2 regions of the Bacillus sp. THAF10 genome follow, and region 1 is predicted to be linked to the other one. Evidence: riboswitches for the same ligand, from Rfam matches in the RefSeq annotation. Region 1 holds a riboswitch; the other holds the start of a gene.

Region 1 (4,220 bases):
GAATCCTGTTGGGTCGTCTCCCCATTTTAAATTTAAGGAGAAAACAGAATAGCTCATGGCCCAAGCGATGATAACGGCATAATAAGTAGAAATAACAAATGCAATTGCAACTTGCCACCAGCCAAGCCATTCAAACTTTTTGTTCATTCTTGCGTAAGATAGTGGTGCAGATCCACGGTACTTATGACCCATTGTGAATTCAAGGATCAAAAGCGGAATACCTGCTGTTAGAAGAGCAAATAAATATGGTACAAAGAACGCTCCTCCTCCATTGTCATACGCAGTTGCTGGAAAACGCCAAATGTTTCCTAACCCGATGGCTGATCCAACCGCTGCTAAGATAAAGCCTGCTCTTGTCCCCCATTGCGGTCGATTACTCATTCTCTCTCTCCCCCTATTCAGACTCTTAGTGATTATCTTATAAATTACCAGAAAATAGATAAAAGAGTCTAAATGTTTTATTTTTTCAGATTATTTAATATAATTTATACATAGTATAACTAGACTTTATGACTATGTCAAAACAAACTTTTTCCTCACTAGTTTCGACACGTTTTGACAATACTCTACACCGTATATTTATTCATATAATCCGTCAAATTTTGCATGAAAGCAGAATTTAAGCTGTAATTTCCTGTATAAATATTTTTTCAGAAAAAAAACACCTTCCCTTTTATCTCTTTCATAGATTAGATAAAAAGGAGGTGTTTTTTACTTTTTTTGAAAAGTATTATTTCATTATTGAGCCGTTTTCACTGCTTTAAAACTAAAGCCAATGATAACAAATGCTACAACAACGACTAGTAATCCTAATAAAGTACTGCCAGTTAACCCAAGAACAATGTATCCCACAATCGCAATACCAGCACAAATTAATGCATATGGAAGCTGTGTTAACACATGATCAATATGGTTACATCCTGCACCTGTTGAGGAAAGAATCGTTGTGTCAGAAATTGGGGAACAATGATCCCCAAATACCGCTCCTGCAAGTACTGCTGCTAATGCTGGCAAAAGGATAGAAACATCAGTAGATGCTGCGATTTGCCCAGCAATAGGAAGAAGCAATGTGAAGGTTCCCCATGAAGTTCCAGTTGCTAGTGCAGTAAACCCAGCAATCACAAAGATTATTACCGGTAAGAACGCAATATTCATATTAGAATTTTGCACCTGTTCGGCAATGTATTCTCCCGTTTGTAGCTCACCGATTAACCCGGCAATTGTCCAAGCAAATAAAAGAATATAAATGGCAGGAAGCATAGATTTTGCTCCTTCCATAAAGCCACGTCCCACTACCTTATTAGTCACTCCACCTTTGGAGATTTGACCAAATAGAAGTACTAAGGAAACTACTAGCGCAAACAATCCACCATAAAATAATGCTGCCGATGGATCTGTGTTTTCAAAAATACCTAACAGCGTTACTTCTCCTTCAAGTGCAGACGCCCCTAACCAAAGCATCGCTCCAATCACACCAACGAATAAAGCAACAATCGGCCACACAAGGTTACCGATTGTACCCTTCGTGCTTGTTGGAAGGTCATCCGTTAGCTCACCAGGGACCTCTTTTTCTGAATCATAAAGCTCGCCCTTTTCCATCGCACGCTTTTCGTGAGTTTTCATCGGGCCGATATTCACGTTAAAATAACTTACTAAAATCACCATAAGAATGGCAGCAAAGACATATAGATTCATCGGAATAATTTGCATGAATGCACTAATCGCTGTTAAATCACTAATATTCTGCTTTACAATCACATCTGTTCCTATAATACCGATAATTACGGCACCCCAGCTCGATACAGGGGAAATAACACAAATTGGCGCAGAAGTGGAGTCAATCAGGTAGGCTAATTTCGCACGTGAAACCTTATAACGATCGGTTAAAGGTCTGCTGATTTGTCCCACTGCCAACGCATTAAAATAATCATCAATGAAAATAACAATTCCTAAAAGTGCCGTTAAAAATTTGGAGCCACGTCTAGTTTTAATTTTCGTTTGCGCCCAATCAGCAAACGCTCTGCTTCCCCCAGTGATAGAAATAAATGCAGTAATCACACCAAGTATTAAGAGGAAAACAAGAATATAAATATTCCACAGGTTCCATTCACTATCTCCAACAGAATAAAATAACCCAAGCACCGTATCCCAAATTAGGGTAACAGTTTTCAAAGGATTAAAGTCTGCCACCAACAAAGCGGCCGCTAAAATACCTACTCCAAGTGAAAGCAATACTCTTCTCGTCACAATGACCATCAAGATTGCCAGCACAGGAGGAATCAAAGAATAAATCGTTCCTTCCATAACAAAAAAACCCCCATTAAGCTGTAATATGTTTGACCGATGGCAAACGAATGACAACAATGGAAGGCACTGAAAGAGAACAAAATAAAAAGTAATGATAGAAAATAACTATCATTACCTATGTAATGTGTTATCCTCCATCCGATCAGTAGCCCTCCATTATAAAACCCGTCCGTACCGGTCATAATGGCAGTGTTATCCTTATTCAAGATAACCCCAGCAACGTGAGTTCGACCACTCACACTGCTTCGGCACAGCATCCTTTCTTCTACTATCCTAGGTGTCACCCTCCAGTAGCATTACTCTTATGCTGCGCAGCCTCTACCTCATCGTATGATAAGGGAAGTATATTATTTTATGCTCTTACTATACCATATATCCTACTATAGGACAAAGGAAATATTTCACTACCCTATTAGCTTACTGCTGCTACGTTCTTTTGGTTATCGCAATCCACTATGGCTAGATTTAAGTGGTCTCTTAGGTTTAGGTCATAAGGCGTGTCTAATTCATCTCCAGCCTCTTCAACAATACGGATGATAGGTCGCTCTGTTAAATCTTGATTCTGACCAACCACAATTCCTTTTCTTCCATCATTAAGAGTGACCATCAACCCATAGGCATAAATCGCCACGGATTTACGAAATGCTTCAATAATTGCTGGTTCATACAACGTACCTGAGCCAGAATATAAAATTTCAAGGCCCTCGTGAGGAAGCATCGCACTGCGATACACTCGATGAGACGTGACGGCATCAAACACATCTGCCACAGCCAGAATTTTTCCAAAAAGATGGATCTCTTCGCTCTTAATTCCTCGTGGATAGCCGCTTCCATTTAATCTTTCATGATGCTGAAATGCACAATGTGCTACTATGAGAGGAATAGTTTGCATATTGCGTAAAATATCAAATCCATATGTTGCATGACGCTTCATTTCGCTGAACTCTTCACTTGAGAGCTTTCCTGGTTTAAAAAGTATTTCATTTGGCACAAGCATCTTTCCGATATCATGTAATATTCCGCCTAAGCCAAGGATCTCCAGGTCTTTTTGTGAAAGGCCGAGCTTTAGGCCAATCGAAAGCGAATAAAGGGTAACATTAAGAGAATGAGTAAATACATAATTATCATGCACATACACATCTGTCAGAAGTGTGGCAACCTCTTCATTTGATTTCATATCTGTTAACAAGTGCTGAATAAGTGATTTCAAGTCCTTTGAGGATCTATCCATCACAAACCACTTGCTGAGCTCTTTTTCGTTTTCAATGGACTTAAACGTATCTGTAATGGTCTTTACCGCGGCGTTGCGAGTGGTATCAGAAATAAGTGTAGGTATCTCCAACCCGTCTGTTCTCGCATCTTTTATATAAACATAGGTAACATTTAGATTCTGAAGACGGGAAATCATCTTGGAAGTAACAGAGATTCCTTCACTAAGAAGGACCCTGCCTGAGTCATTAAAAATAGACTTGGCCAATACCATTCCTGGCTTCATTGATTTTGTAGGTAATAGTCTCATAACTTCTCCTATCTACAAGGCACTTTTGTACAGCCTTCAAAGTTCGACAGATATCTACTTCCTATTATAGTTGAAATTTATGGTTATTGGGTGGATATTTGGAAAAAAGTTTGGAAACTTTTTTAGGGAGGTGGTAGGTGCGGAAGTAACTGGGGATGTCGAACGCTTTGCGCATTGGGGGAGCCGCCGGGATTGGGGGGAGCTGCGGCATCGAGGCTGCTGCGGCATCGGGGGGAGTTGCGGCATCGGGGGAGCTGCGGCATCGGGGATAACTGCGGCATCGGGGGGAGCTGCGGCATCGGGGGGAGCTGCGGCATCGGGGATAACTGCGGCATCGGGGGGAGCTGCGGCATCGGGGCTGCTGCGAGTCCAACCTGACTTTGAAAAAAGTCAA
Region 2 (4,220 bases), 380 kb from region 1:
GGTGTGGCCCTTGTAAAATGATCGCTCCAGTTCTAGAAGAGCTAGACCAAGATATGGGCGACAAAGTGAAAATCGTGAAAGTGGATGTAGACGAAAACCAAGAAACTGCTGGTAAATTCGGCGTAATGAGCATCCCAACTTTACTAGTAATTAAAAACGGTGAAGTAGTAGATAAAGCAGTTGGATTCCAACCGAAAGAAGCATTAGCGGAGCTATTAAACAAACACGCTTAATGTTTTGCTAAAAAAGTCTGGCCTATTGGCTAGGCTTTTTTTGTATTGAAAAGGAGAAAATAATTTTATCCGCGAAACAGAGGGACTTTTTCGCCACGTCTCTTCCTCTACAAAAAATAAAGCAACACTATTCCTAATGGAACATACGTACGAAAAAAGGTATAATGAAAAAAGAAGCAAAACTTAGGTTGGAAGGAGTTTTAATTATGAACCATTCAATAAAAGAAAAACTGGCAATTCTGCCTGACCAACCTGGGGTCTATTTAATGAAAGACAGACAAGGAACCATCATTTATGTTGGAAAGGCGAAGGTTCTCAAAAACCGAGTCCGTTCTTATTTTACGGGGAGTCACGATGGTAAAACCTTGCGTCTTGTTAATGAAATTGAGGACTTTGAATATATCGTTACCTCCTCCAATATTGAAGCGCTTATTTTAGAACTGAATCTTATTAAAAAACACAACCCAAAATATAACGTCATGCTCAAGGATGACAAGCGTTATCCTTTTATTAAAATAACCGCAGAAAAGCACCCAAGACTGTTAATTACCCGCAAGGTCACCAAGGATAAGGGGAAATACTTTGGTCCCTATCCAAACGTCCAGGCGGCTAATGATACGAAAAAGCTGTTAGATCGTATTTATCCTTTACGTAAATGTGTCACATTGCCTGATAGAGTATGTTTATATTATCATATGGGCCAATGCCTCGCGCCTTGTGTGGAGCATGTTTCTCAGGAAACCAATAAAGAAATGGTAGACGGGATCGTAAAGTTCCTCAACGGAGGGTACAAAGAGGTAAAGGTTGAGCTTACCGACAAGATGATGCAAGCTGCAGAAAAAATGGAATTTGAGCGCGCTCAGGAGTTTCGTGATCAGATTCTAAGCATCGAAGCGACGATGGAAAAACAGAAAATGGAAATGAATGATTTTGTCGATCGGGATGTTTTTGGATATGCCTATGATAAAGGCTGGATGTGTGTGCAAGTGTTTTTCATACGTCAAGGCAAATTAATCGAGCGAGATGTTTCTCTCTTCCCAATTTATAACGAACCTGAAGAGGATTTCCTTACTTTTCTAGGACAGTTTTACTCCAAGCAGCACCATTTCGTGCCAAAAGAAGTGATGCTTCCTATTAATATTGATGTGCAGGTGGCAGAGGAACTTTTGCAAACCAATGTGCTTCAGCCTCAAAGAGGGAAAAAGAAACAATTAGTCGATCTTGCTGATAAAAATGCCAAGGTTGCTCTTGGTGAGAAGTTTCAATTAATTGAACGAGATGAAAGTCGAACCATTAAAGCGGTGGAGAATCTTGGTAAGATACTTGGTATCCTTACACCGCATAGAATTGAGGCCTTTGATAACTCCAACATCCAAGGTACAGACCCTGTCTCAGCAATGGTCGTGTTTATAGACGGCAAGCCAGAAAAACGAGAGTATCGAAAATATAAAACAAAGAGTGTGCAAGGCCCCGATGATTACGAATCTATGAGAGAAGTAGTCAGAAGAAGGTATACAAGAGTGCTAAGAGAATCGCTACCCTTGCCAGATTTGATTGTCATAGATGGTGCCAAGGGTCATATGAGTGCGGTTCGAGATGTTTTAGAGAATGAACTGAATATGTTTATCCCAGTAGTCGGACTAGCTAAGGACGATAAGCACCGTACTAGCAATCTCCTCGCAGGAGAAGACGCCATGATTGTTCCACTTGAGAGAACAAGTCAGGAATTTTATCTTTTGCAACGTATTCAGGATGAGGTGCACCGTTTCGCGATTACATTTCACCGCCAAATTAGAAGTAAAAGTGTGTTTCAATCGATACTAGATGAGATATCAGGAGTAGGAGCGGCAAGGAAAAAAGCTCTGATGAAGCATTTTGGTTCTGTTGCGAAGATGAAGGAAGCAACCGTGGAAGAAATACAGGCTGCAAAAGTACCGAGACCGATTGCTGAGGAAATTTTTAAAAAACTTCGTGAATAAGTGTTGTAAGGCATAGAATTGTCTGTTATAATCACTATTAATTTCATAATGTGCCACTTCAAATTTTGAAGTGATGATAGAGGTGCGAGCTTCATAAGTATGTAGTCGGAGAAGAAAGAGCTTCCGTGAAGATTACAGAAAGGGGAGATCGCCGAAGTAAAAAAAAGTCTCTTTTTCTTTTTTTTACTGGTTCTGCGTTTAAGAAATGTAGGACTGTCAGGTTGTCTTTGTGCTACCTGGAGAGCTATCTCACCGCGTGAACGGATATGTTATTTTTTGCCAATCACAGCAATGAGACTTTAGCTCATTGCTGTTTTTTGTTTTTAAGAACAGTTTTTAGCTGTCTATCTTGTTACATTATGATGAAATAATCACAAAAAAGGAATGGTGTGCATGTCAACAATCGTCGTACAAAAATTTGGAGGTACATCCGTAGGCTCTGTTGAACGAATTCAACACGTGGCCGGACGCGTAATCAGGGAAGTGGAAAAAGGACATAAGGTGGTAGTTGTTGTTTCTGCTATGGGAAAAACGACCGATGAATTACTTACACTTGCCAATGCCATCAATCCTCATCCAAGTAAGCGGGATATGGATATGCTTTTAACGACGGGAGAACAAATCACGATTTCACTCTTGGCGATGGCCCTTCAGGTGAGAGGCCATGAAGCAGTTTCCTTAACAGGCTGGCAGGCTGGAATTCGAACGGAGCCTGTTCATGGAAACGCGAGAATTACACATATTGAAACAGACCTGCTAGCGAGCTACCTTGATGCAGGAAAAATTGTCATTGTTGCCGGATTTCAAGGAATTACGGCAGCCAACGAGATTACGACACTCGGCCGTGGCGGATCGGATACGACTGCTGTTGCATTAGCTGCAGCCTTAAAGGCAAAGAAATGTGATATTTATACAGACGTAACCGGTGTTTTTACCACTGACCCACGTTTTGTCAAGAACGCTAGAAAGCTTTCTGCTATTGCTTATGATGAAATGCTAGAACTTGCAAACCTCGGTGCCGGAGTCCTTCATCCACGAGCAGTGGAGTTTGCCAAAAACTATGGAGTACAGCTTGTTGTAAGATCGAGTATGGAAGAAGAAGAAGGAACGATTATTGAGGAGGAAGTTTCCATGGAAAAAAATCTAATGGTTAGAGGAATCGCATTTGAAGATCAAGTTACAAGAATAACAGTATGTGGATTGCCAAACGAACTACATACCTTATCTACCATATTTACGACCCTTGCACAGCATAACCTAAACGTTGACATCATCATACAAACAAGTATGGATAAAGACACAACCAATATTTCTTTTTCAGTCAAAACTGTAGATGTGAAAGAGACGCTGGAAGTTCTAAATGAATACCAGGATCGTCTTGGATTCTCGTCAATTGAACAGGAGAGCGGTTTAGCGAAAGTATCTATCGTCGGCAGTGGGATGGTTTCCAATCCTGGGGTTGCAGCAGAGATGTTTCAGGTCCTAGCGACAGAAGGAATTCATGTTAAAATGGTTAGTACCTCAGAGATAAAAGTATCCACGGTAGTGGATGTAGCGGAAATGGTACGCGCAGTAGAAGCATTACATGTTGCGTTTAAACTGGGAGAAGAGTCTGTTGAGCGTGTGTTAAGCTAATAAAGTTCAAGAAAGCGTCCTATACTTAGGGCGTTTTTTACTTTTTTCAAAAAGCTCTTTTCTAAAAGATTGTTGCTAAAACCTAAGAAAAAGTCGCCTTTAAGACTTTTTCTAATTTTTATTTGAAGAAAAGTTGACACGTATTTAAAAATTCCTCTACGAAAAAAGCACGACAGTAACGTTGATTAAGTGTGTCTTATTAATAAGTAAGTACCAACTAAAAAAAAACAGCCCTGAAATGACAGGGGCTGGATCATCTAACCGTCGAAATGGGTTGCCACCCTTAAGGTAGTCAAGCTTCCGGATTATATTCCGGAGACCACCCTGGAGGCAGCAACAAGCTTTTAGAAAAGAGCCTATTTATCCCATTGAA

What was found. A riboswitch is a leader RNA that binds a small molecule or an ion and turns the genes downstream of it on or off. The one in region 1 is predicted to bind lysine.
Region 2: it holds a riboswitch for lysine, as region 1 does, so the genes downstream of both, FIU87_RS15300 (aspartate kinase) here and FIU87_RS17190 (Na+/H+ antiporter NhaC family protein) in region 1, are expected to answer to the same signal.

What each region holds. Positions count from the first base shown of each region.
Region 1 is NZ_CP045403.1:3,313,557-3,317,776, forward strand. It holds gene FIU87_RS17185 (sodium-dependent transporter) at 1-381, opposite strand, end outside; gene FIU87_RS17190 (Na+/H+ antiporter NhaC family protein) at 739-2,304, opposite strand; lysine riboswitch at 2,446-2,636, opposite strand; gene FIU87_RS17195 (HD-GYP domain-containing protein) at 2,720-3,826, opposite strand.
Region 2 is NZ_CP045403.1:2,928,696-2,932,915, reverse strand. It holds gene trxA (thioredoxin) at 1-233, shown strand, start outside; gene uvrC (excinuclease ABC subunit UvrC) at 440-2,212, shown strand; lysine riboswitch at 2,282-2,467, shown strand; gene FIU87_RS15300 (aspartate kinase) at 2,606-3,847, shown strand; gene FIU87_RS15295 (YslB family protein) at 4,204-4,220, opposite strand, start outside.